One region of the Alkalihalobacterium sp. TH-98 genome, then DNA from elsewhere that is predicted to be linked to it. Evidence: predicted binding sites of a transcription regulator. Region 1 holds the regulator's gene; each other region holds the start of a gene.

Region 1 (3,285 bases):
ACTAACTTCAACCAGTCCGCCCTTTCCTCCAAAAAGAATACAAACTTCTTTGTTTGGGTCGAGTTCTACACTATATTCGCGTTTATAAAATTCAGCGATTGCCTCTTTTAGAAACGGATATCCGCGAAAAGGTGGATATTTATGATATTGAGGAAGATCAGCTGCTTCTTTTAAACTTGCAACTATATGTTCAGGTGTCGGTTGGTCAGGGTTGCCTTGGCCAAGATTAATAATATCTGCTCCCTCTTTGATTAAGACGCTGACTTTAGCCACTAGACTTGCAAAATATTGTTTCGGTAATTCTGCCATCGTCTGATTCATTTGAAACTGTTTCATCTCTTCACCTACATTTCATTCCTTTATTAATCTAAACCCATCGTATGAAGCATAACCGCTTTTGTCAACGGGTCAAGTAGTATTAGTGTGGTTACTCAAATTCGCTGTGCCCCACCTTTACCAGTGCAGTGCATTAAAGGTACCTGCTACCTTCAGTAGTGCAGTGCGTTAAAGGTACCTGGCACCCTACAAAGTATATGTGATGGTTCTACTCATAATTTTATGTGATAAGAAAAGGCTGCATTCGTGGAATGCAGCCTAAGCGTGATTTTCATTTTCAGTCTGTTCTTCTTTAAGGCGTTCTGCTTCAAGACGTTGTGCTTTTCGATACGCAACTCTTGATATGACAATACTAATCTCATAGAGCAAGAATAACGGAACAGTTACCATTAAGTGTGAAATTAGTTCTGGTGGTGTAATTAAACCTGCAATTACGAGAAGGCCAAAGTACGCAAACTTTCTCACACTTCCTAGAAAAGCAGGTGTAACAATCCCTAATCGTGTTAAAAACATAATAACGACCGGCATTTGGAACAGTAGACCAAATGGAATCGTTAACTGAAAAAGAAAATTGAAGTACTCATTAATTCCGTACATCTCATTTATTCCTAATTGTCCTGCTAACGTACCTACAAACTGTATTACAAACGGAAATAAAATGAAATACGAAAAAGAAATACCAGTTAGAAACAACAAAAATGCAATTGGAATATAGGCTAAAGTTACCTTTCTTTCCGTTTCATGCAGACCAGGACTTATAAATGCCCAAAGCTGATATAAAATGACAGGGAAAATAATTAAAAATGCACTAAAAAATGCAAACGTCATATAAACCCGAAGCGGATCAATCGGCTTAAAGGCGTTCATTGGAATATCTTGAGCAGTCGGTGCACTTTGAAGAAAAGTAATGATCGGTTTTGCTAAAAAAAACCCACCAATCAAAGCGATAGCAAAAAAGACAAAGACGATGATTAATCGTCTACGCAACTCGCCTATATGATCATACACAGACATATCTCTCTGTTCCATTAAATACCCATCCTAACTAGTTTTGTTTCTCTTTTTTCTTATTGTTATCGTCGTCGTCATCAGCCAAACCTTTTGTGGCATTTTTGAACTCACGTAAAGTATTACCAGCTGCTTTTCCTAACTCCGGTAACTTTTTAGGACCGAATATTAATAACGCTACTAATGCAATTAGAACGATACTTCCTACTCCTAATGTTGGCATTAAATCCACCTCCTTATGTCTTCTTTTCTCTATCGTCTAGTTTAAATAAAAATCATTTATAGGCTTATCCTCTATTATAGCGGATAATGCTTTAAAAAATAAATAAGCGACTGTAACTCAACGGATAAATCGATATGGTGAACCCTAACATTCTCTGGTACTGTTAATCGTGCTGGAGTAAAGTTCAGAATACCATTAATTCCTACTGAAACGAGTCGATCAGCAATCTTTTGAGCCGATTGAGCAGGCACTGTTAAAATCGCCACTGTTACTTCTGGATCTAGATGTTCCTCTAGTTCAGTCAGATTATAAATTTTAACTCCGCCCATTTCTTGGCCAACCTTATCCTCATCAACATCAAATGCCATGACAATCTTTGTATTATTATTTTTTGCAAAATTATAATTCAAAAAAGCTGTACCAAGATTCCCGACTCCAATCAAAATCACTTTCGTCAACTCATCCTGATCTAATGTCTTTCGAAAAAAAGACAGTAAATAATTTACATTATATCCGTACCCTTTTTTCCCTAATGCGCCAAAATAAGAAAAATCACGGCGGATCGTCGCGGAGTCAACTTTAACAGCTTCACTCAACTCTGACGAAGAGACACGTTGCTTTCCTGAGGCATTAAGATTTTCTAAGTATCGATAATACAAGGGCAATCGTTTCGCTGTAGCTTGCGGAATTTTAGGTTGTTCAAATTTCATAGATCGCCTCCAAGGTTTTCACCAATCAGGATGTTACATGTCATATTGTACACTATTTTTGTCTTTCGTGTAATCGTTTTAAACGACTGTTCATTAAGTTGTTGAATAACTTCCGATAAGGTACACTTAGTTTATCATACTTGTTTCATAGCTTTATCTCTTAGTTACCCTATAAGTAGGAAGGATTATTTTTATGATTTTATTACAGTGTGTAAATTTAACCAAATCATTCGGTGTAGAACCGATCTTAACCAATATAAAATTTGAAATACAGTCTAAACAACGTATTGCGCTTGTTGGGCGAAATGGCGCTGGAAAATCAACGCTATTAAGAATTATCGCTGGACAAATGTCGTATGATTCAGGCGAAATTATGATACCAAAAGATGTTAAGCTCGGATATCTCGCTCAGGACACTGGTCTGGAGTCTAATCTTTCCATTTGGGATGAAATGTTATCGGTGTTTGCTGAGCTTCAAAGAAAAGAACGAACGTTAAGAAGACTCGAAGAACAAATGGCTAACCCTGATAACGAAAATTATGAGAAAATTCTCAAGGAATATGACCAGCTGCAAGTCAATTTTAAAGACGAAGGCGGCTACCAATATGAAGCCGATATTCGCTCAGTCCTAGCTGGATTAAATTTCGCTAATTTTGATTACAATACGAAGATCTCTACTCTAAGCGGGGGTCAAAAAACACGACTCGCGCTCGGAAAGTTATTATTAACGAAACCAGACCTGCTCATTCTCGATGAGCCGACCAACCATCTGGACATTGAAACATTAGCTTGGCTCGAGCAGTATTTATCCAATTATCCCGGTGCTGTCCTCATTGTCTCACATGACCGATACTTTCTAGATAAAGTCGTCGATCACGTGTATGAGCTCTCGAGAACAAAAGCTACTAAATTTAAAGGGAACTATTCAGACTACCTTGAGGAAAAAGCCCTGCGTTACGAGCAGGAATTAAAACAATTTGAAAAACAACAAGAAGAAATCGCAAAGTT
Region 2 (3,285 bases), on a different contig from region 1:
ATAGACGATTGAAAAAATAACGAGCATCGTATCGACATGATCAGCTGTTGTAGCTCCCTCTGCTGTTTTCATAACACCTACTAGAATCCAAGGCTGCCTCCCTACTTCAGCAAGGATCCACCCAACCTCAATAGCTATCATAGCTAGCGGTCCGCAAATGATAATCGACCATAATAGGGGCTTGTTGTACAAATACTCCTTCTTCCATTTGGCTAACCCGATATAAATAACTGCAACAGCCGCTAAATACATACCAATGGCTACCATGATGTCGAACATATAATGGATCCATAATGGCGGCACTTCATCTGCTGGAAAATCATTCAACCCAATTACTTCAGCACTTGGCGAACCATGAGCAAGAATACTTAGTCCATATGGAATTTCAATGCCGTATTTGAGTTCATTGTCTTCTGTTAAGATGCCCCCTAAATGAAGCGGTGCTTCTGTCGTAGTTTCAAAATGTAATTTCGATGCAGCTAATTTCTCAGGTTGATATTCTGCTAGAAATTTTCCAGATAAGTCCCCAATCACAACGGTCGCAATGGAAAATACGAGTGCAGCCACCATTGTTATATGAAGCGCTTTCTTGTGATACACATGGTTTCTCCCTTTTACGATTTGATACGCAGAAATCATCGCCAAAATAAATGCTGAGGTCAGATAACTAGTAATGAGAACGTGGGCAACTTTCGTTGGCATAGCCGGCGTAAACATCGCTGCGATTGGGTCGATATTCGTAATGACACCATCCACTAACGTAAAACCTTGTGGGGTATTCATAAAAGCGTTAACCGCCGTAATAAAAAATGCTGACGCTGATGCTCCAATAACAATTGGAATAACTAATAAAAAGTGTCGCATTCTACTCTTAAATCGATCCCACGTATAAAGATAAATGCCTAAAAAAATTGCCTCAAAGAAAAATGCAAAGGTTTCCATAAATAACGGTAACGCTATCGTTTGTCCTGCTACTTGCATGAAGTTTGGCCATAGTAAACTCAGTTGCAATGCGATTGCCGTTCCTGTTACAACACCTACTGCAACCGTGACGATGAAACCGCGGGCCCAGCGCCTTGCTAATAACGTATAATGAGGGTCTTTCCGCTTAATTCCCATCCATTCCGCTAATGCGATCATAACGGGAACACCTACACCGATCGTGGCAAAGATTATATGAAACACTAACGTAAAGGATGTAAGTATTCGGCTATATATGACCGGATCGTACTCAAACATAACAATTTCTCCTTTCCTATTTTGTTGTTAACGAAAGAACCGACTAATTAATGAGAGCAGCATCATATGCCAGTGACAATAAAACAAACCTCAAAGAGCCAACGCTCTTATTTTGTGTTTTTCTCCACAAGACTCCCTTCTTTCGTATCTCTTTAGTCATTGCCTTACGTTGTATACCTAGAGTGTAATCAATCGTCAATATCAATCACATAAGGTTTTTCCCCTATATTTAAGGTAAAAATGAGGATTTTATGAACGAAAAAAGCTTAACGGCTTGTTCACCGTTAAGCTTTTAGATTTCTAATAAATGGTATTTCTGAGCAATTTCGATCCAATCTGCCTTGGATTTTATATTTAACTTCTTCGTAATATTATGTCGATGTGTTTCAACCGTTTTCCTTGAAATAGACAGTTTTTCTGCGATTTCCTTTTGGGTGTGACCTAATACCGTTAACACAAAAACTTCTTTTTCTCGCGATGTAATCGGCAAGGTTAACTCATCTTCATCCTCATCCCATTCCTCTGTCAGTTTCCCCTCAAAAAACTTCTTTCCGCTCATTATTAAGCTTAAGTATTTCATCAACTCATCGCCGTTAAACCTTTTGACCATATAACCGTTCGCACCAAGTTTATAAGCCTTTTTTTGATAGGAGATATCATCATGCATAGAAAAAATAACGATCTTTGCATCAGGAAAAATCGAACGCATTTCACGTAAAACTTCAAATCCATCCATTCCGTCTGGCAGAGATAAATCTAGAATAATTAAGTCAAACGAATACTCAATCGCTTTTTTTATAGCTGTTCGCCCATCTTGTGCTTGAATAATATATTCAACACTAAACATATCTTTTATTAATAATGCTAAACCACTAGCTACTACCTCATGATCGTCTACAATCAGTACTTTCACAGTTAACACCCTTTATTATGTATATCTACATACCCTTCAACCTTCGTTGGACCTCCAATTCTACTATCCCAATTCACTTCCCCGTTTATCATCGCCATTCGTTCTTTCATATGATACAACCCAAGCCCTTTAAACTTCGTTTGACCGACATCAAAACCTTGTCCATCATCTATAATTTGAAACATAATTCGGTCTTCACTTTCAGTAAACTTAATCATTATGTCCTTGGCTTTTCCGTGACGAACGGCATTCGTTACAGCTTCTTGAATTAAACGAAATAATTGCAGTTCTACTTCCTTCGATAATTGATACTCACGTATTTGATAGGCTAATGTAAAGTTCACCTTATAAAACTTTTTCCAGTCTTCTACTGCTGATTTTAAAGTTGCCTTTAACCCGAATTGATCAATCGCTTGCGGTCTTAATTGTTTTGTTAATCGTTGGATATTGTCTAACGTCTTCTCTAGTGTTCCCTCGATTTTACGAAAATGACTTTGATAATCTTCATCGGTAATATGGTGCTTAACCCCCTGTAATCCTAAAAACGCACTATATACACCTTGAGAAATATCGTCATGCAGTTCCATCGCAATTGCTTTTCTCTCTTTTTCTTGTGTCGCGATCGTATCTCGGATTAAGAGTTTCTTTATTTTCAAGCGTTCTTTTTCTGATGTCCATTTTGGATTTCGAAGGATGAGTACCATAAACTCCATACCCTCTAGCGGAATTTTTGTCGTACTCATTTCAAATGATGTTTCTTTTTTCCCTTTATACGTCGGCATATGAGCTTGAAAGCTTGGAAGAGGATCTTCATGTGCGAGAATACATCGTTCCTCACCTGGAGCCACCTCTCTCATCTTACAGTACGAACAATAAGGAACTATATCTCCAAGTTCCCAACCCGTCATTTCTTTAGCTAATTTATTATGATAATGAATCACACGATCCCTATTAATAATTACGACCCCTTCAGATAAATCATCCACCACTTGTTTAAACCACTCTAGTTTCATGATTTACACCCCCATAGCAAATCTCTTCTTTAAACTAATATCAAATAAAAATAGAAATATCGAGGAAATCAAGACCTGTTCACAAAATCTTCTTTTTAAAAGTAAAAATTAAGTGAAATT
Region 3 (3,285 bases), on a different contig from region 1:
GGTTCAACATCTGAGAAGATTTCACAATGGACATAATCACTACGTTTTCTTAAGTAATACAAGACCTTGTCAACATAACCGAGATTGACCATGCCTGGATCAGTTACAATGAACGCTTTTGAGATTTTCGGCATCTTCGATAAATACTGAGTAGAATGTTTTTCAAAATAAACTTTCGGCGGCACTTTAAACCATTGCATGTTTGTATTCCTTCTCGCTAATCTCTTGATATTTAACAAATGAACGGCACTGACATTGGAAGAAACCGAATTACGTCCATAGGAACCGCAACCTAAAGTTAATGAAGGTAAAAATGCATTGTATATGTCTCCGATCGCGCCTTGACTAGAAGGTGAGTTAACAATTAAACGACCAGCTTTCATTCGATTTCCAAACGCTTTAATAACCGCATCATCTTCAGAATGGATGACCGCTGAGTGACCAAGTCCCCCAAAAGCTAGCATTTCTTCTGCCCGAGTTAAGCCTTCCTCTGTTGAATTCACTTGATAAAAGGCTAGAACTGGACTTAACTTTTCTCGAGACAGTGGATATTCTGGGCCGACACCTTTAATTTCTGCTATTAGTATTTTCGTATCTTCAGGTACATCCACACCAGCAAGGCTCGCAATATAATAGGGTGATTTTCCAACAATCTCTGGGTTAACTGCGCAACTCTTTTCGTTAATTACCAGCTTTTCTACTTTCTTTCGTTCGTTTTCATTAAGAAAATAGCAACCATTCGTCTTCATTTCTTCTTTCACTGCTTCATAGATTTCCTTGTCGACAATCGCCGCTTGTTCAGAAGCACAAATCATGCCATTATCAAAGGTTTTAGACAGGATTAAGTCGTTAACGGCTCGTTTTACACTGGCTGTTTTTTCAATATAACATGGAACATTTCCTGGACCGACCCCAAGAGCTGGTTTACCAGTACTATAAGCTGACTTCACCATACCTGCCCCACCTGTAGCTAGTACAAGTGCAATTCCAGAATGGTTCATCAATTGTTGGGTTGCTGCAATGGACGGTGTTTCAATCCACTGAATACAATGTTGCGGTGCGCCTGCTTTTATAGCTGCATCCCTCAGTACACGAGCTGCTTCACTACTAGATTTCTGTGCCGATGGATGGAATGCAAATATAATAGGGTTTCTCGTTTTTATAGCAATTAGTGCTTTAAACATAGTAGTAGATGTTGGGTTCGTTACCGGGGTGACGCCTGCTACTACGCCGACAGGCTCTGCGATTTGCAGAATTCCCTCGTGCTCGTTCTCTTCAATAACACCAACCGTTTTATCGTACTTTATGTTATGGTAGACATACTCTGTTGCGAACATATTTTTAATAATTTTATCCTCATACACTCCGCGCTGCGTTTCTTCAACAGCCATTTTTGCTAGCGGCATATGTTGGTCTAAACCGGCTAAAGCCATTTCTTTTACAATGCTATTGATCATTTCTTGGTCAAAACTCATAAACTGGGCTAATGCAGACTGGCCGTTTTCCACCAGTTTCTCAATCATACTCGTCACATCATTTTGTTGCTTTACTTCCTTTTCTAAAACTCCCACGTGAAGTCCCCCTTAAAAGTGAATACAAAGTTTGTGAAATGTTGAGCAAGTTATTTTAAAAAAAATGTTAACAATGGATTTCGTTCGAATGGTGTTAGTTCACCAACTGCCTTAGACTAGACATGCTTGTTATGTTTAAATTTCTCATTACTCACAAACTGGATTTCGTTGAATTTTTGTAATCGAGATATCATTGTAAAGCTTGGAGTTCTCATTAATGATACAAACGTAATTTACGGTCCAAATATAAGTCGGTATTTCCTTCCCCTCTTCAAACATCATCGCCTCAAACTCATCGCCAACAAAATCTTCAAACATCTCTAGTGAGTAAGTTTCAGTGTCGGTAGTAAAGTCTTTCCATTGGCATAATATCAATTTGATCAACTCCTTATGTCTTTCATACCTTTATCTTATCACTAAAAAGTTTGTGAAGTAGTGAACAAACTTTGTCTCTTTTTAAATCGCTTTCATGTTTCTATTTATTGTTGGCTTAAAGGCAGTTGTGGTAATAACCCATGCTTTTATGCCTTTACGGACTCAGTTACACTTCATTCTCATAAAAACTTGATATTGAGCTATAAAAAAACAAAAGGCCATAATTTAATCGGCCTTCTGCTTTAACTTTTTTTTTGGTGCTCATCTTTTTATTTTTGTTTGTTTTATGCTTTTTTCTAACCAACACTAGTCTAGGCGTTCGCTTGTCCTAAAACACCTTGAGTAGCTGCCATCCCAATAATGACACATCCCCACATGTGCTTATAAGCGGTTACCATGTCCGGTGCTGTAAAGCGAATCGTTTTTGGACCGATCAGTTCCACTGAAGGAATGGTTGTCGTCATCAATGCTTGGTTTGTTCCTTTAAATTCAATCTCAAAGGTGATAGGTCCCTCCACTTTATAAGGCTCGATGCTCTTAGCTTTTTCAACTGCTAATTGTGCTTTTTCTTTAATCATTTGCTGGGCTTTTTTAGGCGGAAACAGTTCGGCCGCCAAGCGATCAATACCTCGTTTGACAACAGCTGCTTCAACGTGAGGTAATGTCTCCTTCACTTCTTCCACATAAGCATCATCCCCAGTAATTAAAAGGGCAGGTACATTAAAATCACCTGCAACCGCTGCATTCAGCTCGGTTTCACCAACAACCTTGCCATTCATACGGAATTCATTTACACAAATACCTGCTAAAGAGTGATTGATGACTGTACGTTCAGAGCCACCTTCACGCCCATGGTGGCCAACAAACAAAATTCCATCATATGTATCGTCTAGTCCTTCTAGCTGGCACATCACACGATTATTACCAGAAATTAGACTTGCACGCTCATCAAGGTCCTCTATAAAAATATTTGACATATTTCCATGTCCGTCAGCAACAACAACTTCTGTAGCACCGCCATTAAAAGCCCCTTCAATTGCAGCGTTAACATCTTGAGTCATAAGCTTTCTGAAACGCTGATATTCACTTTCCTTTTTTAGCTGGACGCCTGTAGCAACTCCTGTGACCCCTTCAATATCTGCTGAAATAAAAAACTTCATCCTTTTTCTCCCTCTTTCTTTTTCTGATTATTTCTAGTTTAAACTAAATTTAGTATACCTACAAAATGTTTGAAGACCTGAATTCACTGAAATAAAGGATGCTGTGATCATCCCAGCAGGTAAAGCCGTTTCCGAAGTCCTTCGTTACTTGGTAGCAGAAGGTAAAATTCACAATCAAA

What was found. The regulator Rex, encoded in region 1, represses fermentation and respiration genes when NADH is low (regulators of the CRP and FNR family bind a similar motif). The targets are predictions, from matches to a motif close to TTGTGAAATATTTCACAA.
Region 2: AC2VNP_RS13050 (cytochrome ubiquinol oxidase subunit I) is a predicted target of Rex. The motif match lies at 1,352-1,369, and genes of this name have one in related genera.
Region 3: adhE (bifunctional acetaldehyde-CoA/alcohol dehydrogenase) is a predicted target of Rex. The motif match lies at 1,603-1,620, and genes of this name have one in related genera.

What each region holds. Positions count from the first base shown of each region.
Region 1 is NZ_JBYCKM010000013.1:56,919-60,203, forward strand. Features, by position in the region: gene AC2VNP_RS06170 (aminotransferase class I/II-fold pyridoxal phosphate-dependent enzyme) at 1-336, opposite strand, end outside; gene tatC (twin-arginine translocase subunit TatC) at 595-1,365, opposite strand; gene AC2VNP_RS06180 (twin-arginine translocase TatA/TatE family subunit) at 1,382-1,567, opposite strand; gene AC2VNP_RS06185 (redox-sensing transcriptional repressor Rex) at 1,642-2,277, opposite strand; gene AC2VNP_RS06190 (ABC-F family ATP-binding cassette domain-containing protein) at 2,471-3,285, shown strand, end outside.
Region 2 is NZ_JBYCKM010000035.1:63,125-66,409, reverse strand. Features, by position in the region: gene AC2VNP_RS13050 (cytochrome ubiquinol oxidase subunit I) at 1-1,239, opposite strand, end outside; gene AC2VNP_RS13045 (response regulator) at 1,532-2,152, opposite strand; gene AC2VNP_RS13040 (sensor histidine kinase) at 2,155-3,165, opposite strand.
Region 3 is NZ_JBYCKM010000020.1:48,489-51,773, reverse strand. Features, by position in the region: gene adhE (bifunctional acetaldehyde-CoA/alcohol dehydrogenase) at 1-1,571, opposite strand, end outside; gene AC2VNP_RS08015 (hypothetical protein) at 1,719-1,946, opposite strand; gene AC2VNP_RS08010 (M55 family metallopeptidase) at 2,258-3,106, opposite strand; gene AC2VNP_RS08005 (hypothetical protein) at 3,165-3,285, opposite strand, start outside.